Regions from separate parts of the Streptomyces luteoverticillatus genome, predicted to be linked through region 2. Evidence: riboswitches for the same ligand, from Rfam matches in the RefSeq annotation. Region 2 holds a riboswitch; the other holds the start of a gene.
What was found. A riboswitch is a leader RNA that binds a small molecule or an ion and turns the genes downstream of it on or off. The one in region 2 is predicted to bind glycine.
Positions count from the first base shown of each region.

Region 1: another riboswitch for glycine. It lies ahead of gcvT (glycine cleavage system aminomethyltransferase GcvT); the one in region 2 lies ahead of gcvP (aminomethyl-transferring glycine dehydrogenase).

Region 1 covers NZ_CP034587.1:5,103,739-5,119,292, reverse strand. The annotation lists gene EKH77_RS22950 (ABC transporter permease) at 1-163, opposite strand, end outside; gene EKH77_RS22945 (ABC transporter substrate-binding protein) at 331-2,109, opposite strand; gene EKH77_RS22940 (ABC transporter permease) at 2,195-3,193, opposite strand; gene EKH77_RS22935 (enhanced serine sensitivity protein SseB C-terminal domain-containing protein) at 3,612-4,412, opposite strand; gene EKH77_RS22930 (enhanced serine sensitivity protein SseB) at 4,485-5,219, opposite strand; gene EKH77_RS22925 (AAA family ATPase) at 5,403-6,011, opposite strand; glycine riboswitch at 6,149-6,245, shown strand; gene gcvT (glycine cleavage system aminomethyltransferase GcvT) at 6,417-7,532, shown strand; gene gcvH (glycine cleavage system protein GcvH) at 7,600-7,977, shown strand; gene glyA (serine hydroxymethyltransferase) at 8,011-9,273, shown strand; gene EKH77_RS22905 (L-serine ammonia-lyase) at 9,507-10,889, shown strand; gene EKH77_RS22900 (trypsin-like serine peptidase) at 10,967-12,040, opposite strand; gene EKH77_RS22895 (hypothetical protein) at 12,233-12,475, shown strand; gene EKH77_RS22890 (FG-GAP-like repeat-containing protein) at 12,497-14,488, opposite strand; gene EKH77_RS34410 (helix-turn-helix transcriptional regulator) at 14,697-15,554, opposite strand, start outside.
Region 2 covers NZ_CP034587.1:1,171,695-1,187,248, forward strand. The annotation lists gene EKH77_RS04690 (hypothetical protein) at 169-519, opposite strand; gene EKH77_RS04695 (hypothetical protein) at 612-1,064, shown strand; gene EKH77_RS04700 (PhzF family phenazine biosynthesis protein) at 1,463-2,284, shown strand; gene EKH77_RS04705 (CPBP family intramembrane glutamic endopeptidase) at 2,307-3,101, opposite strand; gene EKH77_RS04710 (glutamate-cysteine ligase family protein) at 3,285-4,790, opposite strand; gene EKH77_RS04715 (hypothetical protein) at 5,273-5,860, shown strand; gene EKH77_RS04720 (DUF5999 family protein) at 6,197-6,403, shown strand; gene gcvP (aminomethyl-transferring glycine dehydrogenase) at 6,510-9,395, opposite strand; glycine riboswitch at 9,587-9,696, opposite strand; gene EKH77_RS04730 (PRC-barrel domain-containing protein) at 9,817-10,203, shown strand; gene EKH77_RS04735 (DNA polymerase IV) at 10,110-11,576, opposite strand; gene EKH77_RS04740 (MerR family transcriptional regulator) at 11,702-12,343, opposite strand; gene EKH77_RS04745 (bifunctional nuclease family protein) at 12,491-12,964, opposite strand; gene ftsR (transcriptional regulator FtsR) at 13,016-13,795, opposite strand; gene EKH77_RS34715 (FHA domain-containing protein) at 13,838-14,683, opposite strand; gene EKH77_RS04760 (DUF881 domain-containing protein) at 14,814-15,554, opposite strand, start outside.

The sequences.
Region 1 (15,554 bases), 3.9 Mb from region 2:
TGCCCTCGATGGTCGCCGGGTCCGCCTGTTTGCCGACGTAGAGCGCGGCGGGGTCGGCCCCGGTGAGCTTGGGGATCGCGAAGAAGATGCCGAAGGTCACCAGGGTGACCACGAGGAGCATCACGATGACGGCGAACAGCCGCCTGACGATGTAAGCGAACACTGCGGTCGGCCGGCGGCGGCCGGGGACCCCCGTGTCGCGTCGGGGGTCCCCGGACCGCCGCGCGCGGCCCTCACCTGCCCTTCGGGCCTAGCGGCGGGTGCGCCGGCGGAGCGTACGGTCTGTCACTGGACGGTGCCTGTCACTCGACGGCTGTCACTTGTCGGCTGTCACTTGACGACGCCGAGGGAGGCGTAGTCGTAGCGTCCGTTGTAGGCGTCGGACGTGTAGGCGTTGGTCAGCCGGGAGCTGCGCCAGGTGATCGTCCTGTCGTAGACGAAGGGCAGGTACCAGGCGCCCTCGGTGACCTTCTTGTTGGCCTCCTGGTAGAGCTTCCCCGCCTTGTCGACGTCGATCTCCGCGATGGCCTGGTCGAAGAGCTTGTTGACCTCGGGGTCGTTGAGCTCGGGGTAGTTCTGGTTGCCGCTCTCCTGGATGAAGCGGCCGTCGGCGATGGGCTGGAGGAAGCCCTGGCCGCTGAGGAAGTCCGCGCCCCAGCCCATGATGATGATGCCGTAGTTCTTGTCCTTGACGTTCTTGGGGGCGCCGATGATGCCGGTGGACTGGGCGCCGTCGTACTGGTCGATCTGGGCGTCGATGCCGACCTTCTTCAGGGCCGCCTGCATCGACTCGGCGGTCGCGACCTCCGGCGGCTTGTTGTTGCGCACGGCGATCGTGGTCTTGAAGCCCTCGGGCTTGCCGCAGGCCTTCAGCTCCTCCTTGGCCTTGGCCTCGTCGGGCTTGCCCTGCTTCAGGTTGAACGGGTCGTAGTTCGCGTCGAAGCCCTTGACCGCCGGCGGGAGCATGCTGATCGCGATGTCGCCGCCGGCCTGCGGGCCGCCGCGCGCGGTCTGGATCGAGGTGTGGTCGGCGGCGTAGATGACGGCCTTGCGGCAGTGCTCGTTGTCGAACGGCGCGACGGTCTTCGGGAAGGCCGCGTAGCGGATGAAGCCGGTCTGCGGGTTGTCGACGTTGGCCTTGTACGAGTTCATCGCCTTCTGCCGGCCGGTCGAGCCCAGGCCGGTGGCGTTGATGTCGAGGTCGTACTCGCCGGCGAGCAGCTTGTTGTCCATGTCGTCGGCGTTGGTGGTGAGCTTGACCGTGATCTTGTCGGGCAGCGCCTTGCGGACCGAATCGGACTTCTGGTCCCACTTGTCGTTGCGGACGAGCTCCAGGCCCTTGTTCGGGGTGTAGGAGACGAATTTGTACGGGCCGCTGGAGAACGGCCGGGACCCGTACTTCTCGGCGGTGTCCTTGTCCGGGCGGACCGGGGCCGCGGCGGGGATCGCCAGCATCTGGAGGAAGTCGCCGTTGGGCTTGGGCAGATGGAAGACGATCGTCTTCTCGTCCGGCGTCTCGATCGCCTTCAGGCCGAGCTTGTCCTTGCTCTCGTCCTTGTACGGGCCCTTGTACTCCTTGTTGGGGTCGAGGACCTGCATCAGCCACAGCGGGCCGCCGGAGATCTTGTCGGTCGCCCAGGTGCGCTCGATGCCGTACTTGATCTGCTGGGTGGTGACGGGCTGGCCGTCCTCCCAGGTCAGCCCGTCACGGAGCTTGAAGGTGTAGGTCTTCTTGTCGGCCGAGAGCTGACCGGTGTCCGTGGCCATGTCCGGGACGACGTTCACGCTGTCCAGGCCGGGGGCCGGCTTGGGGGTGACGAGGGTGCGGGTGTAGTAGCGGGCGAAGTCCCACATGAAGCCGTAGTAGCCGCGCTGCGGGTCCCACGAGTCGGCGTCCTGGGTGCCGATGAACTTCAGCTCCCCGCCCTTCTTGCCGGAAGGGGCGGCGACCTTGTTCACACCGGCGTTGAAGCCCGCCGCCTTGCCGCCCTTGCCGCCGCCGTCGCTCTTGCCGCCGCCACCGCCGCAGGCGGTGGTGGTCACCAGGGCCGCGACCGCGAGCGCCGCCCCGGCGGCCAGTCTGCGCCTCGAAGTTCGTTGGGTTGTCACGATGTAACGGACCTCCGTGGTCGGTCGCCGCCCGGAACGGGGTACGAGAGGAATCGGTACGACGAAGAAGGGGGTGGGCAGCGCGTCAGCGCGAGCCCTTCGGGTCCAGCGCGTCCCGCACGCCGTCACCGAAGAGGTTGAAGGCCAGCACGGTGACGAAGATGGCGAGACCCGGGATGATCATGAACATGGGGTCGCCCTCGTAGGTCGTGACGGCCTTGGAGAGCATCTGCCCCCAGGAGGCGGTCGGCGGCTTGACGCCGGCGCCGAGGAAGCTCAGCGCCGCCTCCGTCAGGACATTGGTGGGGATCATCAACGTGGCGTACACGGTGATCGGCGCCACCAGGTTGGGCAGCAGCTCCCGGAAGAGGATGTACAGCCGGCCCGCGCCCAGGCTGCGGGCGGCCTCGACGTACTCCCGCTCTCTGAGCGAGAGCGTCTGGCCGCGCACGATCCGGCCCACGTACGGCCAGCCGAAGAACCCGATGACCGCGATCAGCACGGCCATCCGCACCCCCGAACCGGTCAGCCCCCACAGGGAGTTGGGGACGACGGAGACGAGCGCGATGATGAACAGCAGCTGGGGAAAGGCCAGCAGGAGGTCCATGACCCGGCTGACGACCGCGTCCACCCAGCCGCCGAAGTAGCCGGCGACGATGCCGAGGACCGTGCCGATCACGACCGCCACGACGGCCGCGAGGAAGGCCACGAGCAGCGAGACCCGGGCCCCGTAGACGACCCGGCTGAAGACGTCCCGGCCGTTGACGGGCTCGGCGCCGAAGAGGAAGTCGGAATTGATGCCGCCCCAGGATGCCTTGGGGGTGCTGGAGAGGGGGTCGATCAGCTCCTCGTGGTACTCGTTCGGGGGATGCCCGAGGAGGCCCACGATGACCGGGGCCAGGACCGCCACGAGGATGAGCAGCAGGACGACGACCCCGCCCGCCAGGGCGAACTTGTCGCGCTTGAGCCGTGTCCAGGCGATCCGCCAGGGCGAGCGCCCCTCGATGGCCTTCGCCGGAAGGCCATCGGTGACGGGGGCGGCGCCGGCGTCGGCCGGTCCCGTGTCGTGCAGTGGTGCCGTCATCGTCTGGTGGACCCCTCTCGGCCGGCGGCGACCGGCCCAACGCCCGCCGCGCTCGGGGCGGCTGGTTCACATCACTGGTGCGAGGACGCGCCCCGCGCGGCGGTGCGCGCGGATCGCGGTGGTACGCGAAGTGCAGTGGTGCGGACGTGCGAGATGTGCGGGACGTGCGGTGGTACCCGGAGTCACACCGGTGCGGAGAGCACCGGAGGTGCCGGTGGTACGGGACGTGCACACGGAGCGGTCGTACGGCGGAACAGGTCGTACGCAGGAACGAAGTCCTTGTTGGGCGGGAGTCTTCATGGCTCCCGCGATCACCCGCCAGCCCTCACCCGCAAAGGATGCGCAAACGTGATGTGCGTAGGGAGGTTCCGTTATACGGACACCGGCGGGCCCTGAACGGGCGTCAGGAGAACGGGCGTCAGTAGGCCCCGGCCTGCCAGCCCTGCTGCGGCGGGGGATAGCCGTACCCGGAGGCGGGCGCCGCCGGCGCGCCGGCGGCCCCGTAGCCCTCGCGGGCGAAGAAGGGCCGGCTGTTGGCCCGCATCCACATGGCGACGGGGTCGTACTCGTCCGTCATCGTCACCGTCGACACCGGCAGGCCGTCGGGCACGGCCGCGATCGACTGCTGCATCATCAGGCGCACGGCCTCCACGGCGGCGGGCGAGGTGTCGTACAGATCGAGCCCGATGGCCAGGTACGGCGTGCCCAGGGCGGGCCGCACCCAGGCCCGGCGCAGCGCGCGGACGACGGGGGTGCGGTGGGCGTTCTGCCCGAGGAGGGCGTAGAACTGCGGAATGTCCAGCGCGGGTTCGCTCAGCTGGAGGGGCCCGGCGGGCAGCCGGTCCAGGCCGGCGACGATCCGGCGCAGGTCGAGCCAGGGGATGCCGACGCCGCCGCCGGGGGCGTGGGGGTTGAGCCACAGGCCCCAGCGGTCGGGGAAGAGGGAGGCGGCCACGGCCCGGCCGGCGACGACCTCGTGGGCGCGATTCCAGCCGCTGGCGGCGAGCTCCTGGGCGGAGGTCACACAGGGGGCGTAGCCGAGGCCGTCGACCTCCATGTTCCCGTACTGGGCGTCGGGCGAGCCGGCCTGACCGTGCCACAGCAGCATCCACACCCGGCCCTCGGCGAGGGACCGCAGCAGCTGCTCGTACGTGTCGTACCGGCCGGGCGCCACCTGGCGCAGCACCTGCTCCACGCCGCTCTCCGCGCCCGCGCTCACCTGGGTCCGCCTCTTCTCTTGGCCGTCTGCTGCTACCAGCTTACGAGCCCGCGGGGGCGGGCATGAGAGCTGTCACAGGTCACGGTCGTAGAACGGTCGTATCCGGGTGCGTATCCAGTCGCCCACGGGATCGTCCTGGGCGACGTCCAGGAAGACCAGCTGCACGGGCCAGGGCACGGGCACCTGGCCCAGGGCGCGGCCGAGGGCGTCCAGGGCGGCGGAGCGGCTGCCCGGGTCGGGGAGCCCCAGCTCCACGCCGACGAACAGGGCGGGGCCGGCGCCCTCGACGCTGGCCAGGGCGCGGCGGGCGGTGCGGACGACGCCGGTGCCGGCGAACTCCAGTCCGGCGGCGGCCAGGAACGCGGTCGGCTCCTGCTGCCAGTCCGGCTCGAACAGCCGGACGCGGCCGCCGGTGGCGTCGCCGTCCAGGGCCGTGCGCCCGGCCCGGCACAGCCCGGCGACGGCGGGCGGGGGCAGGGGCACGGTGACGGTGCCCTCGGGGTTGACGACGATGCCGACCTGCGGGGGGAGGCCGCGGGCGAACTCGACGGCGGGGGCGACGGCGAAGGGCATCCCCTCGCCGGCGACGGCCGTGAACTGCTCCTGCGAGCTGAAGACGGGGACGTACGCGGCGCCGTTCAGCTCCAGGGCGGGCAGGTCGAGATCGGGACTGTCGGGGCCCCCGCCCTTGGGCAGCGGGACCCACACGCTGCTGCGGCCGAGCGCCTCGACGATGCGGGGGCCGGCGTCCGGGACGCCGACGGAGGCGGCGAGGACCGCCTCCAGTTCGTTGACTGGCCAGGTCATTGTCTTCCCACGGGGTGCGTCTGGTGTTTTCCGGGCACCTTAGCGGCTGCGCCCGGGCTTTCCGGGGGCGGGGGTTGTTCCCGGGGGCTCCGCCCCCGGACCCCCGGTCCTCAAACGCCGGACGGGCTGATTTCAGCCCGTCCGGCGTTTGAGGACACCGCGCGGAGCGCGGTCCGGGGCCGGTCAGCCGAAAGTGATCCGCCGCAGCGCGTCCGCCGCCTCGCGGTCGAGGAGGACGGCCGACGTCGTGCCCGGTGGGCGGTCGCCCGCCGTGAGGGCGGCGACGAGGCGGGCCGTCGCGCGGCGGTGGCGGGCGAAGGAGCGGGCGGAGACGCCGCGGCCCCGGGCGCGCTGGCCGGCGAGCGCGGTGGGCGGGTCGACCGCCAGGACCACCAGGTGCAGCCCCCCGCCCCGCCGCCGCGCGTCCCGCGCGAGCCAGCGTCGCACCCAGCTCCACTGCCCGCAGTCGTGCACGACGACGCTGTCACCCGAGCGCAGCGCCCGCCGCAGCGCGGCGTAGTGCGCGACCCTGACGAAGGGCCGCCAGAAGGCGTAGGGCAGCGCCGGCGACAGGCGTTCGAAGCGCTCGCGCACGTCCTGGGAGTCCACGCGGTGGACGGCGGCGGGCACCGCGCGCCGTATCAGCGTGGACTTGCCCCCGCCCGGCAGCCCCGAGACGACGAGGAGATCGCCGGCCGGGTAGCGGAGCTCCGTCACCGCGGCCACGGCGTCACCCCGCAGGTCGCGCACCCCGTGCGTCTCCCCCGCCCCCACTCCCGTACGCACGGTGATCGCCCCCTCTCGCAAAGAAAAGGTAATCCAATTTGAGAGGCGGTGGGCGGTCCGTCGCACGCCCGTACGTGCAATGATGTGCGCGCCAAGCTCGACTCACGCTCGACTCAACTGCAAGCAATCGCATACTGGCCGCTCGAATCCGCGCGGGAGAGTCCCGGTGCCACAGGCACTGGGCGCCGAAGGAGCAAGTTCCTCCCTTGAATCTCTCAGGCCCCGTACCGCGCGGGTGAGGCAGATCTGAAAAGCGGACCGCGCCCATGGCTCGGTCCCACCCAAGGTGCAAGCCGGGTTGCCTTTGACGACAGGCGAGGGCTCTCGGTGAACCTCTCAGGTTCCGATGACAGATGGGGAGGCCGCCTCTTCAGGCATTCCTCCGCGACCCACCTGCCCGGGAGCCCGATCATGACCGATGCCCCCCGCCGTACCGCCCTGGACGCGCTGCACCGCGCGCTCGGCGCGACCATGACCGACTTCGCCGGCTGGGACATGCCGCTGCGCTACGGCAGCGAGCGCGACGAGCACGTCGCCGTGCGCACCCGCGCGGGCCTCTTCGACCTGTCGCACATGGGCGAGATCACCCTCACCGGCCCCCAGGCGGGCCAGGCCCTGGACCACGCCCTGGTGGGCAACATCTCCGCGCTGGCCGTCGGCCGGGCCCGCTACACGATGATCTGCCGCGAGGACGGCGGCATCCTCGACGACCTGATCGTCTACCGGCTGGGTGACGAGGAATACATGGTCGTCGCCAACGCCTCCAACGCCCAGGTGGTCCTCGACGCGCTCACCGAGCGCGCGGCGGGCTTCGAGGCGACCGTCCGGGACGACCGCGAGAACTACGCGCTGATCGCGATCCAGGGCCCCGCCTCCCCCGCCACCCTGAAGTCCGTCACCGACGCCGACCTGGACGGCCTGAAGTACTACGCGGGCCTGCCGGGCACCGTCGCGGGCGTCCCCGCGCTGATCGCCCGCACCGGCTACACCGGCGAGGACGGCTTCGAGCTGTTCGTCGCCCCCGCCGACGCCGAGAAGCTGTGGCAGGCCCTGACCGAGGCGGGCGCGGAGGCCGGCCTGGTGCCGTGCGGGCTCTCCTGCCGCGACACGCTGCGCCTGGAGGCGGGCATGCCGCTCTACGGGCACGAGCTGACCACGGCCCTCACCCCGTTCGACGCCGGTCTGGGCCGGGTCGTGAAGTTCGACAAGGCCGGCGACTTCGTGGGCCGCGAGGCGCTGGCGGCCGCCGCCGAGCGCGCCGAGAGCGCCCCGCCGCGCAAGCTGGTCGGCCTGATCGCGACCGGCCGCCGGGTGCCCCGGGCCGGCTTCGCCGTGACGGTGGACGGCGCCGCCGTCGGCGAGGTGACCTCCGGTGCCCCCTCCCCCACCCTCGGCAAGCCGATCGCGATCGCCTACGTCGACGCGGCGCACGCCACTCCGGGTACGGAAGGGGTATGTGTGGACATTCGCGGCACCCACGAGCCCTACGAGGTCGTCGCGCTCCCCTTCTACAAGCGGGCCCGCTGAATCCCCCTCATCTCATCTGTCAAGACCCCTTGCACAAGCACCCACGCGCGTACAGGAGAATCTAGCCATGAGCAACCCCCAGCAGCTGCGTTACTCCAAGGAGCACGAGTGGCTGTCAGCCGCCGACGCCGACGGTGTGGCGACGGTCGGGATCACCGAGTTCGCCGCCAACGCCCTCGGTGACGTCGTCTACGCACAGCTCCCGGCGGTCGGCGACAGCGTCACCGCGGGCGAGACCTGTGGTGAGCTGGAGTCGACCAAGTCGGTCAGCGACCTCTACTCCCCCGTCACGGGCGAGGTCGTCGCGGCCAACCAGGACGTCGTGGACGACCCCGCGCTGGTGAATTCCGCCCCCTTCGAGGGCGGCTGGCTGTTCAAGGTGAAGATCACGGACGAGCCGGCCGACCTGCTGTCGGCCGACGAGTACACCGACTTCGCCGGCTGACCCCGCCCGCTCCCTCCCGCGCAGGAAGAACTCATGTCGCTTCTCAACAGCTCCCTCCATGAGCTCGACCCCGACGTCGCCGCCGCTGTCGACGCCGAACTCCACCGCCAGCAGTCCACCCTCGAGATGATCGCCTCGGAGAACTTCGCTCCGGTCGCGGTCATGGAGGCCCAGGGCTCGGTCCTGACCAACAAGTACGCCGAGGGCTACCCGGGCCGCCGCTACTACGGCGGCTGCGAGCACGTCGACGTCGTCGAGCAGATCGCCATCGACCGGATCAAGGCGCTCTTCGGCGCCGAGCACGCCAACGTGCAGCCGCACTCCGGCGCGCAGGCGAACGCCGCGGCGATGTTCGCCCTGCTCAACCCGGGCGACACCATCCTGGGCCTGAACCTGGCCCACGGTGGCCACCTGACCCACGGGATGAAGATCAACTTCTCCGGGAAGCTCTACAACGTGGTGGCCTACCACGTCGACGAGCAGACCAACCTGGTGGACATGGAGGAGGTCGAGCGCCTTGCCAAGGAGCACCGCCCCAAGCTGATCGTCGCCGGCTGGTCCGCCTACCCGCGCCAGCTGGACTTCGCGGCCTTCCGCCGGATCGCGGACGAGGTCGGCGCGTACCTGATGGTCGACATGGCCCACTTCGCGGGCCTGGTCGCCGCCGGTCTCCACCCCTCCCCGGTGCCGCACGCCCACGTGGTCACCACCACCACCCACAAGACCCTGGGCGGTCCGCGCGGTGGCGTGATCCTCTCCACGGCCGAGCTCGCCAAGAAGATCAACTCCGCGGTCTTCCCCGGTCAGCAGGGTGGCCCGCTGGAGCACGTGATCGCGGCCAAGGCCGTCTCCTTCAAGGTCGCGGCCACGGAGGAGTTCAAGGAGCGCCAGCAGCGCACGCTGGAGGGCTCGAAGATCCTCGCCGAGCGCCTGATGCAGGACGACGTCAAGGAGGTGGGCGTCTCCGTCCTCTCCGGCGGCACGGACGTCCACCTGGTCCTGGTGGACCTGCGCAACAGCGAGCTGGACGGCCAGCAGGCCGAGGACCGCCTCCACGAGGTGGGCATCACGGTCAACCGCAACGCCATCCCGAACGACCCGCGCCCCCCGATGGTCACCTCGGGCCTGCGGATCGGCACCCCGGCCCTGGCCACCCGCGGCTTTACGGCCGAGGACTTCCGCGAGGTCGCGGACATCATCGCCGAGGCCCTCAAGCCGGGCTTCGACGCGGCGGCCCTGCGCGGCCGCGTCACGGCGCTGGCGGACAAGCACCCGCTGTACCCCGGGCTGAAGTAACACCGAAGCGCGGGATTAACCGGCCGGTACGGGGCACCGGGCACGCTTGAGGAGCGGCCCGGTGCCCCGCACCGTGACCCGGGCCCCGCCGCGGAGTGAGCTCCGCCACCGCGGGAAGCGGCCCGCATCCCGCACACTGATAGGTGAACGCGGCATTCCGCTTTCTGCCGCACCACCCCGTCACACCCTGTTCCACCCCGTACCACCCCCCGACTCACAGAGGAGCTGCCACCGTGGCCATCTCCGTATTCGATCTCTTCTCGATCGGCATAGGCCCGTCCAGCTCCCACACGGTCGGCCCGATGCGCGCCGCCCGGATGTTCGTGGGGCGCCTGAAGAAGGACGGTCTGCTGGCCCAGACCACCTCGGTACGGGCGGAGCTCTACGGCTCCCTCGGCGCCACCGGCCACGGCCATGGCACCCCCAAGGCCGTCCTGCTCGGCCTGGAGGGCCACTCCCCCCGCAGCGTCGACGTCGAGATCGCCGACGACGAGGTCGAGCGCATCCGCACCACCAAGCGCCTCAAGCTCCTCGGCGCCGAGATCGGCTCCGCCCACGAGATCGACTTCGACGAGTCGACCCAGCTGATCCTCCACCGCCGCCGCGCCCTGCCGTACCACGCCAACGGCATGACCCTCTTCGCCTACGACGAGGCCGGCGCCCCGCTGCTGGAGAAGACCTACTACTCGGTCGGCGGCGGCTTCGTCGTCGACGAGGACGCCGTCGGCGCCGACCGGATCGTCCTCGACGACACCGTGCTGAAGTACCCCTTCCGCACCGGCGACGAGCTGCTGCGGATGTCCCGCGAATCGGGCCTGTCGATCTCCGCGATGATGATGGAGAACGAGAAGGCCTGGCGCACGGAGGAGGAGATCCGCGAGGGCCTCCTGGAGATCTGGCGCGTCATGCAGGCGTGCGTCACGCGCGGCATGTCCCGCGAGGGCATCCTCCCCGGCGGCCTGAAGGTCCGCCGCCGCGCCGCCAGCACCGCCCGCCAGCTGCGCGCCGAGGGCGACGCCCAGGCCCGCGCCATGGAGTGGATCACGGTCTACGCGATGGCCGTGAACGAGGAGAACGCGGCCGGCGGCCGGGTCGTCACCGCCCCGACCAACGGCGCCGCGGGCATCATCCCGGCGGTTCTCCACTACTACATGAACTTCGTGCCCGGCGCGGACGAGGACGGCATCGTCCGCTTCCTCCTCGCCGCCGGCGCCATCGGCATGCTCTTCAAGGAGAACGCCTCGATCTCCGGCGCCGAGGTCGGCTGCCAGGGCGAGGTCGGCTCCGCCTGCTCCATGGCCTCCGGCGGCCTCGCCGAGGTCCTGGGCGGCACCCCGGAGCAGGTCGAGAACGCCGCCGAGATCGGCATGGAGCACAACCTGGGCCTGACCTGCGACCCGGTCGGCGGCCTGGTCCAGATCCCGTGCATCGAGCGCAACGGCATGGCCGCGGCCAAGGCCGTCACCGCCGCCCGGATGGCGCTGCGCGGCGACGGCCGCCACCACGTCTCCCTCGACAAGGTCATCAAGACTATGAAGGAGACGGGCGCCGACATGAAGGTCAAGTACAAGGAGACGGCGCGCGGCGGCCTCGCGGTCAACGTCATCGAGTGCTGATCGCCCGCTGAGGCGCTTTCGGACGCACACGACCGCCCCCGGGCCGGCAGCCGCCGGGCCGGGGGCGGCGTGCTTCGCTAGCGGTTCTTCTCCGCGTCGTAGGCCTTCACGGCCGCGTCGCCCAGGTACGGGCTGCGCTCCTCGTCGGAGCTCTCACTGCCGTGGTAGCTGACGTTGCCGATCAGATAGCCCCAGCCGCGCGAGAGCTGGAGGTCGTCCAGCCAGGGGCCGCCACTGGCGCCGTGGCCCTGGTCGCAGTGGATGGCCTCCTGGCCGGGCTGGAACGGCCAGGTGCCCGGGCGCCAGGTCGTGCCCACGCAGTAGCGCAGGTCCTGGCCGGTGATGCCGGAGCGGGCCGGGTGGGTGTCGTAGGGGTAGCCGAACTCGTACGCGTGCCAGGTGTAGCCGGAGTTGAACTTGTACCCCTGGGAGCCGGTCACGTCGGCCACCTTGCGGCCGTTCTGCGGCCACAGGGTGAGCACGGCGAGGTCGTAGTCCTTGTTCCCGCCGTTGAGGTAGCCCTTCGGGGTGGTCGCCGACTTCCACGTCCACGCGCCGAGCGGCTGCCGGCCGTTGTGGTAGTCCGGGACGAACCGGAAGTTGCTGTACCAGTGGCCGTTGCCGTCGCTGGCGCAGTGCCCGGCGGTCCATATGAGGCTCTTGTTGGGCGAGTTGATCACCGAGGCGGTGCACTCGCTCGGGCCCTTGGGCGTGTCGAAGTAGAGCTTGCCGACGGTGGTGGCCGGCATGCTGCCGTGGGCGGTCCACACCTCGGAGCGGGAGACGTCGGCGAGCGTTCTCGCCGCGTCCGCCGCGTCCGCGGCTTCCTTGGCTTCCTTGGCGACGCCCGCCACCGGCGCCGATCCCTGGCCCGTGCGGGCGGGGAGGCTGTGCGTCTGCGGTGCCGCCGCGCGTCCGCCCGGTGCGGGCGCGGCCACCGGCCGGGCCGCTCTGATCCGTTCGGGCGTCCAGTGGGCCGCCACGCGTGCCGGAGCCTGCGAGGGGTCCCCCGTCGAACTGTGCTGTACAGCGGTGGCGGCCGTGTTCGCGTCCATCGGCTTCGCGGTCTCGTCGGCCTGGGCGGCTCCCACCGGGACGCTCAGTCCGAGTGCCAGCGCTCCGGCGGCGGCCGCCATGAATCGCTTGTTCACCCCGTTCCCCCTTTTTCGCGTCACGTGCTCTTTTTGCGTCACGTGCTCGATGTGCGAAGACGCGTGCGAGTAGAGCAGCCGGGCGGAGGGGAAGGAGGGGTTCGGACAGCATTGGCCGGAACTGGGTGTACGGCCGGGACCTGTCGCTACCTTGGCAGCAGGAACGCACCGCACAGGAAGCTGGTGATCCCGATGGTGTCCCGGAAGGCGAAGGCGGCGCTCCTGGCCGCGGGCGCGGTGGCGCTCGGTCTGGCCGTCACGGCCGCCCTGTGGCCCGGCGACCGGGAGGCGGCCCCGGGGCCGCCGTCCCGCCCCGAGACGGCCGTGGTGCACGACTCCACCGCGAACCCGGCGGAGGTCGAGAAGCACTGGACGCCGGAGCGGATCCGGCAGGCCCAGGAGAACATGCGGCACGCCACGGGACAGGACGACTGATCCAGGGACGACCGAGCCCCGTCACCAGCCTCCGGTGAGCCGGAGCGGCCGGCTGAGCCTGCCGTCGCCGGTGTTGCGCCACTCGCTCAGGACGCCCGTCGCGTCGTCGCGGGCCATGAGGTGGGCGATGCCGCCGGTGCGGAGGGCCAGCGGGGTGATCTCCGAGAGGCGGCGGCCGTCGGCGATCCTGCGGGGGCGGGCGAAGGTGCCGTCGCCCTTGCCGGCCCAGAGCAGGAGCGCGCCGTGCTCGTCGACGGCGAGGAGGTCGGTCCGCCCGTCGCCGGTGAAGTCCCCGGCGCGGGTCCGGGTGGCGTGCCAGCCGCCCATGAGCTTCCGGGGGCGGCCGAATGTGCCGTTCCCCTCGCCGGGCCAGACGCGGAGCGTCCCGCCGGTGTCGGCGGCGACGAGGTCGGGGATGCCGTCGCCGGTGACGTCACCGGCCGTGGTCTGGGTGAAGTGCCAGCCGTCGGTGAGGGTGCGGGGGCGGCTGAACGTGCCGTCCCCGTTGCCGGTCCAGAGGTGGAGGGTGTCGGAGTCGTCCTTGGCGATCAGGTCGGCGTTCCCGTCGCCCGTGAAGTCGGCGGCGACGGTCTGGGTGAACTCCCAGCCCCCGGTGAGCCGTCGGGGCCGGGCGGCGAAGGTGCCGTCGCCGTGCCGGGCGTCGTCGACGTCGGTGTTGCCCGGCCAGAGGTACAGGTCGTCCTCCCGGTCGGCGGCGAGGACGTCGGGGATGCCGTCGCCGGTGACGTCCGCGGCCGTGGTCTGGGTGTGGTCGATCGGGACCCGCGCGGGCACGGGCGCGGGGAGCAGGGCGTCGGAGAGGGCCTGGCTGCCGTTGTCGCCGAAGTGGAGGCGGTCGCCGCCCCGGTTGTAGTAGGCGGCGAAGAGCCGGGTGGGGTCCAGGGGGTCGCGTGAGGCCTCGTCGAAGTCCACGACGGAGTCGATGTCGCGGGTGGCGCGGAGGTAGGCGTTGACCTGCTGCCGCACGCGTTCCCTGGCGGGGGTGTACGCGTTCTCGTAGCCCCGGAAGGGCGGGATGGTGGCGGCGGCGAAGGTCAGCCCGGCGGCGTGGGCGCGGGTGGCGAGCCGCCTTATGCCGGCCACGAGTTCGGCGCTGCCCGCGTCGGCGAAGATGATGTCGTTGACGCCCTCGAAGAGGACGACGGACCGCGCGTTCGGCTGGCCGAGGACGTCGCGGTCGAAGCGGAGCAGCGCGCTCTGTCCCGATTCGGCGGGCTCGGTGCCACGCAGCAGGTGGTTGGCGGAGATCCCGGCGTTGACGACGCCCATGGGCCGGGTCCTGGCCTGGAGGGCGCGCGCGTAGTCGTCGGGCAGGCGGCGGTCGGTGTCGGGGGTGGTGTGCCCGCCGTCGGTCTGCGAGTCCCCGAGGAGGACCACCGTTCCGCCGCCGCGCGTCGGGCGGACGTCGACGCCGCCGAGGAACGCCCAGAAGGGGAAGCGGGTGGGGAAGTCGCCGCCCGCGGTGTCCCCGGCGCGGTCCGTCGCGTCGCCGGGGGCGGACGCGTAGGAGGTCGTCAGGGTGTAGGCGTGGAAGGGCGCGGTGCGAACGGGCTCCGGCAGATACACGCTGACCAGGAGGTTCTCGTCGGCCCTGACGCGGAAGGCGGCGGGGTCACTGAGGACGCTCCCGCCCGGCCCGATGACGGTGCCCCGCGAGCCCCCGCCGAAGGTGAGGGTCACGGGCGCGGCGGCCGCGCCGGCTCCCCGGTCCCGGTGGGCGAGGGTGGCGTGCCCGATGGTGACGGGTTCACGGCTGAAGGTGTTCACGAGCTGGATCCGCGCGGCGGACCCGGCGATGCTGGTGTGGACGACCATGCGGAGCGTCTGCCGCCCGGCCACCCCGGTGCGGGAGGCGGGCCCGGCGGTGCCCATGGCCGTGCCCCAGGTCCTGGTCCAGTCCGTGGTCCTGGCGGAGCCGTCGACGGCGGTGCTCGGGGAGGCGGCGACCAGGGGGACGGCCGCCGCGCAGAGCGCCGTGACCACGGCCGTCACCAGGGATCGTCTTGAACAGGATCGTCTTAAACGGGTGCGGATCGAACGGGTGCGAGGGTGCCGTGCCATGGGTGCCGTCTCCCTCCGGGCGACGCGGCGGATGACCTTCCGGCGCACACATCATGGAGGCCCGGCGGAGCCCGTGGAAGGGCCCGGACGCCACGACTCCCGTTGGTCGACGGGGGCTCGCCGCGCGGCCACGGGGAGTTCAGCCGGGTTCCGCCGCGAGCGCCGTGAGCGGGGTGGGGACCCGGTCCGTCGTCCGGTCCGTCGCGTCCCGGGCGAGGAGCAGGGGGAGGGCCAGGACGATGGGCGGGTCGCTCGGGGCGGGGGCGCGCAGGCGGAGGCGGAAGGAGCCGTGGGTGGGGGCGTGGGTGGTCGCGACCGAGCGGCGGGCGCCCGCCGGGTCGTCGAGGGCGTCGGCCACGCGGGTGGCGCGGTCGAAGCAGACGGCCAGGACGTAGTGCTCCGCGTCGGCGGGCGGGCGCAGCCGGACGGTGGCCGTGGCGGGGGTCACCGCGCAGGCCACGGGGAGGTCCTGGGGGACGCCGTGCGGGAAGAGACCCGTGAAGAGCACGGCGTCGGCGGGGGCCGCGCCGGCGGCCCGGCCGGTGATCACGGCCGCGCGGCCGGGGCCGGTGGGATCGGTGGGCCCGACGGGGCCGGCGGGCCCGGTCAGCCCGCAGGCATCCACGACCTCGCCGATCCCCCGGTCGCCGTGGCGGTCGACGAGCGCCTTGAAGCGGCTCGGGGACATCCCGACGAGGCGGGTGAACTGGGTGGTGAACGTGCCGAGGCTGGCGTAGCCGACGGCCGTGCACACGTCCGTCACCCTGGGGCTGCCCCGGATCATCATCCGCTGGGCCTCCGCCATCCGCAGCGCGGCCAGGAAGCGCGCCGGGGTGACGGCCGTGACGCTGCGGAAGACGCGGTGGAAGTGGAAGGGGCTGAACAGGCCGGCCTCGGCGTGGTCGGTCAGGCACTGGGTCTCGCCCAGGTGGTCGCGCATCCGGCGGATCGCCCGTTCGACCGAGGCGAGTTGCTCCGCCGAGGGCGACGGGCGGAC
Region 2 (15,554 bases):
CGGCGGGCGGGACAAGGCCTACGACGCCACCACGGGCGTCTCCGGCTGGATCTCGCACGACTGCTGGAGCTGGTAAGCACCACCCCGGGTGATCAAGGACGCGGGGACGGTCGGGAAAGGGCCGCGTGCCGACGGCCGGCCCGGTGCGCCCATGCGACGACCGGCCGGCTAGAGCCAGCGCCGTGCCGCCTCGACGCTGTCCCCGCCACTCGTGTTGAACGCGATCGCGGCCTGGGGCGCGTGGCGCCGGATCAGGTTGACGACCTGCTCGAAGAGCGGAAGCAACTGCTCTGTCTTGCGAATGCCGCCCCCGACGACCACCACATCCCACGGCCGCTCGGCCAAGGACGCGATCAGGGTGGACTCGGCCGACTCCCCGAACACGACCAGAGCCATGGCCGCGTCGATGCCGTGCTCGCCGAACCGCGCCAGCTCCCCGTCGAGAGCCGCGCGCAGGGCCTCCCCGTCGACGCCGGGTATCGCCTGCGGGTCGTAACCGACAACAAGTACCGAAGTCATGCGGCCAATCTATCGAGTTCGGTACATATCCGCGCTTCTGTGTCGGAGGAATCCGGTTGCATCCAGGCTGTGGCGACCGCTGATATTCCGGCATGAGCAGAATCGCAGAAGTCATCGTGCTGGCCCAGTACGCGGACGAGGTCATGGAGCCGCTGACGCGCCCGGACGACACACGCACCTGGCAGGGTGTCTTCCACGAGCTAAGGGCCGGTGGGAACTGGGGGTTCGGCTGGGGTGCGGAGTTCACGAGCATGCGGACCCGCTCCGGGCTGCTGAAGCACCTGGAGTCCTTGCCGTGGCCCCAACCGGAGACGGTGCAGGTGCTGATCCACGACGAGGAGGACGACTGCTTCGGCCTGTGGATGATCCACGACGGCGGACTGGTGGAGATTCCGCTCCCGCGAACCCGGCGGGCCTACTGGCAGGGTCCGCACAACGAGAAATACCCGCCCGATCCCGGAATCCTGAACCGGACGGACTGCGGCCCCGTCGACTGGCCGGAGGAGACCGAGGGCGGCGACCAGTCGCGACCGCCGGCCTGGTGACCTCCTGAATCGCCGCCGAATCAGAGGGTGACCGGGCGGGTTCTAAGCCCCATCCGCTACGACACAGGCGCCGACCTCGGAGCGCCAATACCCCAACCGCCCTGACAGGTGCGCCGTACACCGTGGCAGCGGCGCCCTTCGTGCCGAGTCGGCGCGTGCGCTTGGGAGCGCTGGCAGTACTGGCGGCCGCAGAGGCCTACGGCGGCTTCCTCGGCCCGGCGCAAGCACAGCAGCGCCGGCACGAGGCGGAGGTCACGTGGTACCCGCGACGACACGGTCCGCGACCTCCCCGGCGGCCCCCGCACCGTCACCCCTCGCCCCCACCCGGCCCGATCCCGGGCCACATTCCGGGAATTGGCCGTGGCCACCACCCCCACCGGGCCCCTAGGTTCACGGCCATGCGGATTCGAATCGTCGACGCCTTCACCGACCGCCCCTTCGCCGGCAATCCGGCGGGAGTGGTGCTCCTGGACTCCGACTCCAAGGGCTTCCCCGAGGACGCCTGGCTCCAGGGCGTCGCCACCGAGGTCAACCACCCCGAGACCGCCTTCGCCCACCCGCTGCCGCCCGGCTCCGACGCCGACTGGGCGCTGCGCTGGTTCACTCCCGCCACCGAGGTCGACATGTGCGGCCACGCCACGCTCGCCACGGCGCACGTCCTGCACACCAGGGGCACCGCCACCGGCACCGTGCGGTTCACGGCCCGCTGCGGCATCCTCGTCACCACCGCCCACGAGGACGGCACGATCACCCTGGACTTCCCGACCGCGCCGCTCACGCCCACCGCCGTCCCCGACGGACTGGAGCGGGCCCTCGGCGCCACGCCCCGCTCGGCCCACGACACCGGCCCGCACATCGGCGACCTGCTGCTGGAGCTCGCCGACGAGGCGACCGTACGGGGCCTCGCCCCGGACATCGCCGCGCTGGGCCGCCACTCCCGCCGGGGCGTCATCGCCACCGCGCCGGCCGAGGACCCGGCGCGCGGCTACGACTACGTCTCGCGCTGCTTCTTCCCCAACGTCGGCGTCGACGAGGACTCCGTCACCGGCAGCGCCCACACCGCGCTCGCCCCGTTCTGGTCCGCCCGGCTGGGCCGCGACGAGCTCACCGGGTTCCAGGCGTCCGCGCGCGGCGGCCTGGTGCGCACCACACCGCGCGGCGACCGCACCCTGCTGACCGGCTCCGCCGTGACGGTCATCGACGGCGAACTGCTCGCATAGGTCCTGAACGGACGGGGGCGGGTCAGGCCGTGGGCAGCCAGCCCACCCTGCCCGCGAGCAGCGCGTAGCCGACGAACGCCACGGTGTCGATCAGCGCGTGCGCCGCCACCAGCGGCCCGACGCGCCCCCACCGCCGGTAGAGGAGGACGAAGACCACGCCCATCACCGCGTTGCCGACCAGGCCGCCGATGCCCTGGTAGAGGTGGTACGAGCCGCGCAGCGCCGCGCTCGCCACCAGGGCGGCGGCCGGGGTCCAGCCCAGTTGTCCCAGCCTGCGCAGCAGGTAGCCGACGACCACGACCTCCTCCAGCACCGCGTTCTGCGCGGCGGAGGCGATCAGCACCGGGATCCGCCACCAGACGTCGGGCAGGTTCTCCGGTACGACGGTCAGGTTGAAGCCCGCCGCCCGGACGGCGAGGTAGAACAGCAGGCCGCTGCCGCCGATGACGGCCGCGACCGCCGCGCCCCGGGCCAGGTCGGTGCCGGGCCGCGTCCGGTCGAAGCCGATGCTCCGCAGCCCCGCGCCCTCGCGGGTGAGCAGGTGCGCCACCAGGAGGACGGGCACGAGCGCGGTCGCGATGCCGAAGAGCTGCCAGGCGAGGTCGAGCCAGGGGCGGCCGGGGGCGTGCGAGGCGTTGAGGGTGGCCGCCTGGTGCTTGAGGCCGCCCGGCCTGGTGGCCGCGCCGACGAAGCTGATCAGCGCCGAGACCGCGCTGGCGCCGAGCGAGAGCGCAAGGACGATCAGCGTCTCCGAGCGCAGCACGCGCCGGTCGGGCCCGGCGCCGGACGCCGGCCCGGAGGGCGCCTCCGGCCGGATGCCCGCGCCGCCGTCCCGAGCGTTCTGCCGCACCGTCGCCTCCCAGCTGCCCGTCCTCACGACGGTCACAGCTTGCCCGACGCCGCCACGTCGCCGCGCACAGGGGTGCCGCGACGCCCCGGAAGGCTAAAAAGAGACACGACGCCCCGGAAGGCCAAAAAGGAAAGGCCAAAAAGAGAGGGGTCACAGGGCGGGCGCGTCCGTGGGCCAGGTGTGGACGGGCTCGCCGGTGTGCATCAGCTCGCGGTAGCGGCGGGTCGTGACGGCGAGGGCGCGCTCCCGGTCCAGGCCGTGCTCCAGCGCGCGGTGGTAGGCGGCGGCCTGCCAGGAGGCCCCGTTGACGCGGCGCAGACAGCGTTCCTCGACGACCCCGAGGTAGTGGTCGCGGTCGGCGGGCTCCACTCCCCACGCGTCCAGCCCGGCCGAGGCCATCGGCAGGAGCTCCTCCAGGACGAGCCGGACGGCCGGGACCCGCGCGAGGACGCCCGTCCGGCCCGCCCGGGGCCAGCGCAGGACGGCGTCGATGCCGTCGCGGCAGGCGGTGTCGAAGTTGTCGGCGGCGACGCCGAACGGCATCCGGGACCACACCGGCCGGGGCTCCTCGGCGAGGGTGCGGACCAGCCCGTAGTAGAACGCCACATTGGCGATGACATCGGTGACGGTGGGCCCGGCCGGCAGGACGCGGTTCTCCACCCGGAGGTGGGGGACGCCGTCGGCGATGCCGTAGACGGGCCGGTTCCAGCGGTAGACCGTGCCGTTGTGCAGGGTCAGTTCGGCGAGCTCCGGGACACCGCCCGCGTCCAGGACGCGCAGCGGGTCCTCCTCCCCGGATATGGGCAGCAGCGGGGGGAAGAAGCGGAGGTTCTCCTCGAAGAGCTCGTACGCCGAGGAGACCCAGCGCTCCCCGAACCAGGTGCGCGGCCGGACCCCCTGGGCCCGTAGCTCGGGCGGGCGGGTGTCCGTGGACTGCACGAACAGCGGCGGCCGGGACTCGCGCCACAGCTCGCGGCCGAAGAGGAAGGGCGAGTTGGCGCCGACGGCGATCTGTACCGCCGCGACGGCCTGGGCGGCGTTCCACACGGCGGCGAACCGGCCCGGGGTGACCTGGAGATGGAGCTGGACGGAGGTGCAGGCGGCCTCCGGGGCGATGGAGCGCGCGGTGCAGGTCAGCCGCTCCACACCGGCGATGTCGATGGTGAACTCCTCGCCCCGGGCGGCCACGACCTGGTCGTTGAGCAGGAAGTACCGGTCGGCGGCGGAGAGGTTCGCATGGACCAGGTCCCGGTCGGTGAGCGTGGGCAGTATTCCGATCATGACGATGCCGGAGCCCACTTCCATGGCCCTGCGGTCCGCGTAGGACAGGCCCGTGCGCAGTTCCTCGGCGAGCTGGTCGAGAACCCTTCCCGAGAGCCGGTGCGGGACGATGTTCACTTCCAGGTTGAATCGCCCGAGTTCGGTCTGGAAATCCCGGCTGGCGATACGCTCCAGTACCTCGGCATTCACCATGCTCGGCATACCGTCGGGGCCCGCGAGATTCAGCTCGATCTCCAGCCCCATGAGATTGCGGGGGCGGTCGAAGCGCTTCTCCTCCAGCAGTCTCGCCAGCCCGTCCAGACACCGCCGGAGCTTCTCCCGGTGGCGCTGCCGGTCGGCGAGGTCGAACCCCAGGGCCGCGACCTTCTCCCCCATGCGAAGCCTCCCTCCCGGACGGGCCGCCCGCCGCACCGGCCTCTTGTCACGGTCGATGATGCCCAGGCGGGACGATCCATAACGCCCCGCGGCGCACGGGGAAGCGATAGGCTCTCACCCGGTGCGCTCCGGCACATTCCGTCGGCATGGAACAAGCGGCTGGCGGGGCGCAATGCGCTGGTGATAAACACCGATCGGATCCGGCCCACCGTATACGGTGACGAAGCCGAGGTCATGGGCGCGCGGCCTTCACAAAAACACCGAAATCCCCCCGGGATCGGGACCTGAATTGTTCTTGCCGGAAATACCCGCGACAGCTAGCCGAAACATCATGTGAACAAGTGTCGTATAAACTCCGGAATGAGGCAGAGAGTAGGCGCCCCGGAGTCGGTCCCGGCCCCCCTCTGACCCCGCACGCCGACAGCGTCGTCCGCACCCCGCCCCGCACCCCCGTGTCTTTCCTGAGCGAGAGGCGACCCACCATGCCGCTGCATGTTCCCCCTGCTCCCGCGCCTGCCCTCCGCACGGTCCTCACCGCCCTCGGTTCCCCCACCGCCGTCCGTGAGGCCCGCACCCCCTCGTTGCGGTCCGCCCGGACCCCGCTCAGCACCGAACTCCCGCTGCCCGTCCACCTGCTGGAGCGGGCGGGCAAGCCCGGTGGGGTGCCGCGCACCCGGCTGACCGGCTGGCGGTTCCAGATCAAGGAGGGGGAACGGGCCGTGGCGGCCGGCGAGGCCGTGCTCACCGCCGACGGCTGGGCGTTCTCCCACTTCTGCGAGGGACCGTACGTGGCCTCCACCGAGCTGGCCCTGCGCCAGGCCGAGGCGCTGACCACCGCGTACCAGCCACGACTGCTGTCGGTGCCCGAGCTCTACATGCTCACCCTCTGGCTGCACGCGGACATCACGGCCGACGCCGCCTCCGAGCTGTTCGCCCCAGGTGATCTGCTCGTCCCCCTCGCCCCGGCGCCGCCCGGCATCGCGGCCCACCGCCCGCACCGGGCCGCCGATCTGCTGCCCGCGCTGACGCCCCGGCTGGCGCCCCCGCACCGGCTGCGGGCGACGGCCTGACGACCGCAGGACCGTACTCCGACGGACTCCGGAGCCGTCGCGCCCCGCGCCTCCCCGCACCAGGGGAGTCGCGGGGCGCACCGCTGCCCCCACCCTTCACCCGTCCGGGCTAGTCCGTTGCGGCCATTCCGAACCCCCCGAAGGGACCGTCCAGTTGGGAGCAACCGCCCGCGCGGGTGACGCGTCATCACCCTGTGAGGAGCGTCCCTGGGAAATCCCTGCGGAACGAGGCCCGTAGGGCAAGACTGGGACCGACCGACGATGACAACGGGGGGCGGCATGAGCGACGCGTCGAGCCGCAGGACAGCCACCACATCAGAGCGAAAGATAACTTCCATGTGCCCGCACCAGCCCACGTGCCCGTCAGCCGACTCCGCCGACCGGGAGGCCGCCCACCTCGTGGCCGCCTACCCGGAGCAGGGATGGAGTCTTCTGTGCAATGGCGTCCTCTGCTTCGAGGACACCGGTGAGCTGCTGCCGGACGGACAGATCATCGCCCCGCACCGGGCGCTGGGCACCGACCAGGTGGTGACCGCCGCCTGACCCGGCGGCACCGCCCTCGCCCGGAACGCCGCACGGTGGCGTACGACACGAAGGGGCCGGTCCGGCGCCGTAGCGCCGGACCGGCCCCCACCCGTGCGGGTACCCGTCAGCCCTCGTACTCGTCCAGCGGCGGGCAGGAGCAGACCAGGTTGCGGTCACCGTAGGCGCCGTCCACACGGCGCACCGGCGGCCAGTACTTGTCGGCCTTGGACTGACCGCCCGGGAAGACGGCCTCGTCGCGGGTGTACGGGTGCTCCCACGCGCCCGTCACCGAGGCGGCGGTGTGCGGGGCGTTGCGCAGCGGGTTGTCCTCGGCGGGCCACTCCCCCGTGCCGACCTTCTCGATCTCGGCGCGGATGGCGATCATCGCCTCGCAGAACCGGTCGAGCTCGGCGAGGTCCTCGCTCTCCGTCGGCTCGATCATCAGCGTGCCGGCGACCGGGAAGGACATGGTCGGCGCGTGGAAGCCGTAGTCGATCAGGCGCTTGGCGACGTCGTCGACGCTCACGCCGGTCGCCTTGGTCAGCGGCCGGAGGTCCACGATGCACTCGTGCGCGACCAGGCCGCCCGGGCCGGTGTAGAGCACGGGGTAGTGGGGCTCCAGGCGCTTGGCGATGTAGTTGGCGCCGAGCACCGCGACCTGCGTGGCGCGCTTGAGGCCCGCGCCGCCCATCAGGCGGACGTACGACCAGGAGATCGGCAGGATGCCCGCGGAGCCCCAGGGCGCGGCCGAGATCGGGCCGACGCCCGTGGCCGGGCCCGCGGTGGGCTGGAGCGGGTGGTTGGGCAGGTACGGGGCGAGGTGGGCGCGGACGGCGACCGGGCCGACGCCGGGGCCGCCGCCGCCGTGCGGGATGCAGAAGGTCTTATGGAGGTTCAGGTGCGAGACGTCGCCGCCGAACCGGCCCGGCTTCGCCAGGCCCACCAGGGCGTTGAGGTTGGCGCCGTCGACGTACACCTGGCCGCCGGCGTCGTGGACGGCCGCGCAGATGTCGGCGACGTGCTCCTCGAAGACACCGTGGGTGGAGGGGTAGGTGATCATCAGCACGGCGAGCTCGTCGCGGTGCTGCTCGATCTTGGCGCGGAGGTCCTCGACGTCGACCTCGCCGTCGTCGGCGGTCTTGACGACGACGACCTTCATGCCGGCCATCACGGCGCTGGCGGCGTTGGTGCCGTGCGCGGAGGACGGGATGAGGCAGACGGTGCGCTGCGTGTCGCCGTTGGCGCGGTGGTAGGCGCGGACGGCCAGCAGGCCGGCGAGCTCGCCCTGGGAGCCGGCGTTGGGCTGGAGGGAGACCTTGTCGTAGCCGGTGACCTCGGCGAGCCGGTCCTCGAGCTCGGTGATGAGGGTGATGTAGCCCCCGGCCTGCTCGACCGGCGCAAAGGGGTGCAGCTGGCCGAACTCGGGCCAGGTGACCGGCTCCATCTCGGTGGTGGCGTTGAGCTTCATGGTGCACGAGCCGAGCGGGATCATGCCCCGGTCCAGGGCGTAGTCGCGGTCGGCGAGGCGGCGCAGGTAGCGCAGCATCGCGGTCTCGGAGCGGTGCTGGTGGAAGACCGGGTGGGTGAGGTACTCGTCGCCGCGCAGCAGGCTCTCGGGGAGCGCGTCGAAGGTCGTCGGGTCGAGCGCCTCGACGTCGGCCTCCACGCCGAACGCGGCCCAGACGGCGGCCAGGTGGGCGCGGGTGGTGGTCTCGTCGCAGGAGATACCGACGTGGTCGGCGTCGGTCGGGCGGAGGTTGACGCCGCGCTCGCGGGCGGCCTCGACGACCTCGGCGGCCCGGCCGGGCACGCGCACGGTGACGGTGTCGAAGTAGGTGTCGTGGACGACCTCGGCGCCCCCGGCGCGCAGGCCCTCGGCGAGGATCGCGGCGTAGCGGTGGGTGCGGCGGGCGATCGCGGCGAGGCCCTCGGGGCCGTGGTAGACGGCGTACATGCCGGCCATGACGGCGAGGAGCACCTGGGCGGTGCAGATGTTGCTGGTGGCCTTCTCGCGGCGGATGTGCTGCTCGCGGGTCTGGAGGGCCAGGCGGTAGGCCTTGTCGCCGTCGGCGTCGACGGAGACGCCGACGAGGCGGCCGGGCAGGCTGCGGGCGAACTTGTCGCGGACGGCCATGAATCCGGCGTGGGGGCCGCCGAAGCCCATGGGGACGCCGAAGCGCTGGGTGGTGCCCACGGCGATGTCGGCGCCGAGCTCGCCGGGCGGGGTGAGGAGGGTGAGGGCGAGGAGGTCGGCGGCGACGGTGACGATCGCGCCGAGCTCGTGGGCCCGCTCGATGACCGGGCGGAGGTCGCGCACGGCGCCGGAGGCCCCGGGGTACTGGAGCAGGACGCCGAAGACGCCGCGCTCGGCGAGCTCCTCGGGGATGCCCGCGGACAGGTCGGCGACGACGACCTCGACGCCGGTGGGCTCGGCGCGCGTCTCGATGACGGCGACGGTCTGCGGCAGGGTGTCGGCGTCAACGAGGAAGACGCCGTCCTTGACCTTGCCGACGCGCCGGGAGAGGGACATGGCCTCGGCGGCGGCGGTGCCCTCGTCGAGGAGGGAGGCGCCGGAGGTGGGCAGCCCGGTCAGGTCGGCGACGACCGTCTGGAAGTTGAGGAGGGCCTCCAGGCGTCCCTGGGAGATCTCCGGCTGGTAGGGCGTGTAGGCCGTGTACCAGGCGGGGTTCTCCATGACGTTGCGGAGGATCACCGGCGGGGTGAACGTGCCGTGGTAACCCAGGCCGATCATGGAGGTGAGCACGGTGTTGCGGTCGGCGAGGGAGCGGAGCTCGGCGAGGACCTCGGCCTCGGTGCGGGCCTCGGGCAGACCGAGCGCCCCGGCGCTCTTGATCGCGTCCGGCACCGCGGCGGCGGTGAGCTCGTCGAGCGAGCCGAAACCGACCTGGGCGAGCATCTTGGCCTGGGCGGCGGTGTCGGGACCTATGTGGCGCGCCTCGAAGGGCGTGCCGCGCTCCAGGTCGGTGAGGGCGATGCGGTGGACGGTCATCTGCGGAGGCCTCCTGGTCGTTTGCGACCTGCGAGGGGCACCACGGCGCGGGTGCCCGAACGGCCTCCCCCTCTGTCATCTCGACCTGAGAGCTTCACCGGGCCGCGGCGCACGACCCGGCTTTCACCGTCGGTGAGGAGGGGCTTCGGCGTTGCTGCCTGACCTGGGCCCGCCCTGCTTTCCAGAGTGACCTCGTCCATGCGGTACGGGTGCCTGAGAGATTCCGGGGAGGATTTGCTCCTTCGGCGCCTTCCACGAACGCCTTTGTGGGCTTCGAGAAGAGCTCTCCCGCACGGGGTCTGCGGCCACTGGCCAGCCTACCAGCGAGGGTTTCCGGGTGGATCTCCCGAGTGGCCGGTTTCACCTTCGTGGTTTTTCGTGGTGACGAGGACCGTCATGGGCGGGGAGCAGCGGAGGAGCCGTGCAGACCGACATCGACCCCCGGAACCTGATCGGGCGCAAGGCCTTCGACCGGGACGGCGTGAAGATCGGCACCGTGGACGAGGTGTATCTGGACGACGCGACCGGCGTGCCGGAGTGGGCCGCCGTGCGCACCGGCCTCTTCGGCCGGGACGCCTTCGTGCCGCTGGAGCCGAGCCGGGTGGAGGACGACGGGCTGCGGATCCCCTTTGAGCGCGCGCTGATCAGGGAGGCGCCCGGTTTCGGGGTGGGCCGGCACCTCTCCCCCGCGCAGGAGCTGCGGCTCTACCGGCACTACGGGCTGGAGCTGCCCTCGCCCGAGCCGCCCCCGGCACCCGACGATACGGCTTCCGGGGACCCGGAGGGGGCGGGCGGCCCGGGCGGCTGATCGTCGGCCGGGCGGACCAGCGGCAGGGGCTCGGCGGGGTGGAGCGCCGGGTCGTCGACGCGGAAGGTCCGCACCCGGCCGGGCGCCGACCAGGGCTCCTCGAAGCGGACGGTGACCCGTCCCACGCCGCTGCCCTGCACCCAGCCCGGCCCGTGCTCGTCGTGGCGGACGTCCAGGCCGGGAAGCCACTGCGGCGGCCCCTCGGGGGCCCTCTGGGGCTCTTGGGGCGTCTCGGGCTCGTGGGGTGCCCCCTCGGCGTCCCCGGCCGCCCTGGCCGCCGCGGCGGCCTCGGCGGCGCCGGCGGCGGCCTGGGCGAAGAGGTCCTCCTGGGTGTAGTCGGCGAGGCCGGAGACGCCGACGCCCAGCAGCCGCACCCCGGCCGTGGTGTCCACTCCCTCCAGCAGCCGGGCGGCCGCCTCGCGCACCACGGCGGGGTCGTCGGTCGGGCCGCGCAGGGTCTCCGAGCGGGTCAGGGTCGAGAAGTCGTACCGCCGGACCTTGATGACGACCGTGCGGCCCGAGCGCCCGGCGCCGCGCAGCCGGGTCACGCAGCGGTCGGCGAGGCGAGCGATCTCCATCTGTACCCGGGTCCGGTCGGTGAGGTCCTCGGCGAAGGTGTCCTCCACGGACACGGACTTGGCGTCCCGCTCGGCGACGACGGGGCGGTCGTCGTGCCCGGTGGCCAGGGCGTGGAGGCCGGCGCCGTGGGCCTTGCCGAGGAGGCGCACCAGCTCGTCCTCGCCGGCCTCGGCCGTCTCCGCCACGGTGGTGATACCGGCGCGCCGCAACGTTTCGGCGGTGGCGGGGCCGACGCCCGGAATCGTCCGGACGGACATCGGGCCGAGCACCTCCAGCTCCGTGCCGGGCTCGATGATCTTGAGGCCGTCCGGCTTGGCCTCCTCGGAGGCGATCTTCGCGAACATCTTGGAGCCGGCCAGCCCCACCGAGGCCGTGAGCCCCGTGGCCACCTCGATGTCGCGCCGCAGCCGCTCCGCCACCGCGCGGGCGGCCGCGCCGGTGGGCGGCACCCCGCCCGCTTCCAGGTCGACGAACGCCTCGTCGAGGCTGAGCGGCTCCACCAGCGGGGACAGCTCGCCCAGCAGCCCCATCACCACGTGGCTGACCCGCTGGTACAGGGCGAACCGCGGGGTGAGATAGGCGGCGTTGGGGCAGAGCCTGCGGGCCTGGGCCGTCGCCATGGCGGAGTGGACGCCGAAGACCCGCGCCTCGTACGAGGCCGTGGCCACCACGCCGCGGGGACCCAGCCCGCCCACCACCACGGGCTTTCCGCGCAGGCTCGGCTTGGACGCCTGCTCCACCGAAGCGTAGAACGCGTCCATGTCCAGATGGAGAATCGTCGGCGCACCCCTCACAGGACAGATGCTGCCGCATACCACTGACATTCGCACCGATGTACGAAGAGACGCCCCGCGCCGACCGCTGTCACGGCCTGCGCGGGGCGCCCTGTCACGCTGTCGTACGGCGGCCCCGGGGGGCCTCAGCCCGCCCGGTTGCGGCGGCGGGCGAGCTCATCGGCCGGGTTGTGGCCCACGAGCGTCTCACCGGTGTCCACCCGCTCCCCGTGGAGCTGGGCCAGAGCGCTCTCCACATCCCGCCAGACGACGCCCACGGCGATCCCGAAGACGCCCTGACCGCCCTGGAGGAGGTCGACGACCTCGTCGGGCGAGGTGCACTCGTAGACCGTGGCGCCGTCGCTCATCAGCGTCATCTGCGCCAGATCGGCCATGCCGCGCGAGCGCAGATGCTGCACGGCGGTGCGGATGTTCTGGAGCGAGACCCCGGTGTCCAGCAGCCGCTTCACGATCTTCAGGACGACCACGTCCCGGAAGCTGTAGAGCCGCTGGCTGCCCGACCCGTACGCGGGCCGCACACTGGGCTCCACGAGCCCTGTACGCGCCCAGTAGTCGAGCTGCCGATAGGTGATACCCGCGGCCGCGCACGCCGTCGGCCCCCGGTACCCGATGCCTTCGGAGCTCCGGGAGGCGACCGCCCCCTCGGACTCGCTTCCCCGTGGGGTGGTCACCGCCGCCGTCGCGGAATAGCGGGGCACTGGTTCGACCGTTCCCCCATGCAGCGGATACGGACCGCCGACCGCCGTACCGTCGCCCGTGCTTCTCACGCCGACCTCCGTCCTTGACCTGCCTTCTCGACGGTAGGCAGTCGCTCGGGGTGCGTCAACGATCGCCACACTCGGCACGCCGAGTGATAATCACCCTGAGAGTGGTTTTACGTGTCCAGGTAGCGGGAAAAGCTACTCGAATGCGGCCTACTGGCTGCTGCTGCCGAAGTCCTCGGGCGAGATCTGGTCGAGGAACTCGCGGAACTTCTCCACCTCGTCCTCCTGCTCGTCCGGGATGGCGATCCCCGCGTCGTCCAGCACCCCGTCACTGCCGTAGATCGGCGTACCGGTGCGCAGCGCGAGCGCTATGGCGTCGGACGGCCGCGCGCTGACCTCCACCCCGCTGGCGAAGACGAGCTCCGCGTAGAAGACGCCTTCGCGCAGATCCGTGATGCGAACCTCCGCGAGCTGCTGTCCGACCGCCTCCAGCACGTCCTTGAACAGGTCGTGGGTCAGCGGACGGGCAGGCGCCATGCCCTGCTGGGCGAAGGCGATCGCCGTCGCCTCTCCCGGTCCGATCCAAATCGGGAGGTAGCGATCGCCTCCCACTTCACGCAGGAGCACGATCGGCTGGTTTGAGGGCATTTCCACCCGGACACCCACGACATCGAGCTCGTTCACACAGCAACCCTAGGCCGTGCCCGGCGGGTTTGGGTAGTCGGGCACTCACTGTCACTGGCCGCGGGGCTGGAGCGCGGCCCTCACCAGGGCCGCGTGGAGCCGTACGGACAGGGCGGCCAGCTCCCTGGCCGTGGCCTCGGCATGGGCCCTGGTCTGCGGATTGCGGTGCCGGCGCAGGGGGGCGACCACCTGCTCGACGAGACCGGCCTCCCGCTCGGCGGCGGCCTTCACGGCCCGTAGATGGCGCGGCTCCAGACCGAAACGGCCCAGGTCGGCGACGAGCTTGGCGATCGTGAGGGCATCGGCGTCGAATCCGCCGTCCGGGTGGGCCGTGAGCAGCCCGTAGGACTCCCACTCGGCCAGCTCCTCCTCGGTGGCCCCGGCGCCGGCCAGCAGCTCCGTACGGCCGATACGGGCCGTCACGGGCCCCTCGGGCCCTCCGGGGGCCGCGGTGGGCGCCCCGGGCTCGTCCAGGACGTCCGCGAGGTCGAGGGCGTCCTTCGGCTGCGCGGGGGCGGGCAGCTGGACCCGCTCGCCCCGGGCCAGGGCGTCCAGCTGCTCCCGGATGACCTTGAGCGGGAGGTAGTGATCGCGCTGCACCCGCAGCACATAGGCGAGCCGGGCCACGTCCTCCGTACTGAACTTGCGGTAGCCGGACGGGGTGCGCCGGGGCTCCACCAGGCCCTCCGCCTCCAGGAAACGGATCTTGGAGATGGTGACCTCGGGGAACTCCTCGCGCAACAGGTTGAGCACCGTTCCGATGCTCACCAGCCGGCCCTCCGCGCCGGCGGCACCGGAGGATCCGGTACCGCCCGACGGTGTTCGAAGCATGGCCCTTCCCTGGAGGTGCCCCGGACCGCGTCCGGGAACCGGTCAGATGCCCCGCTGGCTGCCGAAGAAGACCAGCCGGTACTTGCCGATCTGCACCTCGTCGCCGTTGGACAGGACGACCGACTCGATCTGCTCACGGTTGACGTACGTGCCGTTGAGGCTGCCGACGTCGGTGACGGTGAAGCTGCCGTCGTGGCCCCGGCGGAACTCCACGTGCCGGCGCGAGACGGTGACGTCGTCGAGGAAGATGTCGCTCTGCGGGTGGCGGCCCGCGGTGGTCACCTCCGCGTCCAGCAGGAAACGGCTACCCGAGTTGGGGCCCCGGCGGACCACCAGCAGGGCCGAGCCCTGGGGCAGCGCCTCGACCGCGGCCTGCGCCTCGGGCGAGAGCGCAGGGATCGCCGTCTGCCCGGTGGTCTCCGAGTCGTACGCCTCGAGACCGGAGATGGAGATGGTCGAGGTCGTCTCCGACGCGCGCTCGGCGACCGCGCCCGGCCGCAGCGGAGCACCGCAGTTGGAACAGAACCGGCTGGCCTCGGCGTTCCGGTGGCCACACCTCGTACATACCGGCAAGGCAAACCCTCCACCCGCACTTGAGGTCGCTGGTGCCCCGAAACCTATGCGCCCCGCCTGGGCAGGGTCAACAGCGGACGCGCCCGGACCGCCCGGAATGTCGCCCCCGTAGCCCTGGGCGTCGACCTGGTCCCGGAACAGCGGGCGGCCTTCCTGGGCGTTCTCGCCGCCCTCCCCGGACCGCGACGCCCGGTGCCGGGCGGTACCGCCGTCCTGGCGTGCGCTCTTGCCGAACAACTTCGCAAACAACTTCACGGGCGATTCCCCTTGACCGAAACAGACCCGCCCGTGGGGCAGGACAAACCCTTGCTGCACACACCGTCCGACCTGGACATCTCTACAACGTCCGCAGTCAACAGACAGTTTCCATCACGCACCCTTGACTTGGTGCGCCGACCCCCCGCAACCTCCCGCCCTCCCCACGAGCCCCGCTCGCGCGCCCGTCTCACTGCGATGACGACCGAGCGTAGTCAGGCCGCTTCGCCGGGCGCAAGGCGTCCACAATGATCTTCTCAGACCGGGAGACACTCACCGACGCCTGCTCCTTCTCGAGAGTCTGCACCACACCACCCGGGATGTTCAGCGCGGGCTCCAGATCCTGGGGCTTGCCGATGACCTTGAACTTATAGGGCTGCGAGACCTTTTTCCCATCGATCTCCACCTTTCCCGCGGAGCCCGAGAAGTAGGTACCCGCGACGACCCGGACATCGTTGATCTGGATCGCCTCCGCGCCGGCGGCCCGCAGCTCCTGGATCGTGTCGAGCAGCTTGTCCGACTCCACGGCCCCCTTGCTGTCGCTCACCGTGAGCTCGATGCCGGGCCCCTCGGCCGCCACCGTACCCGCGAGCACCCCGAGCTGCTCCTCCTTTTGCGCGGTCTGCTTACGGGCCTCGGCGGCCTGGTTGGAGCTGCTCTCCAGCTCGGACCGCTGACCGTCCAGCCGGCGCTTCTCGTCCTCGAGCCGCTTGGTGCGGTTGTCCAGTTCGTCCAGGATCCTTACGAGATCCTCCTGCCGGGCGCCGCGCAGGGCGCTGTTGTCGCTCGTCGAACGGACCTGGATGGCCAGGCCCAGCCCGAGGACGCACAGCAGCACCGCCACGGTGAGCTGGGCACGCGTCAGCCTTGGGGGCCACAGCCCGCTCATCAGCCGTTGACGCCCCGTCAACGGCGCGGCCTCGGGAGCCGT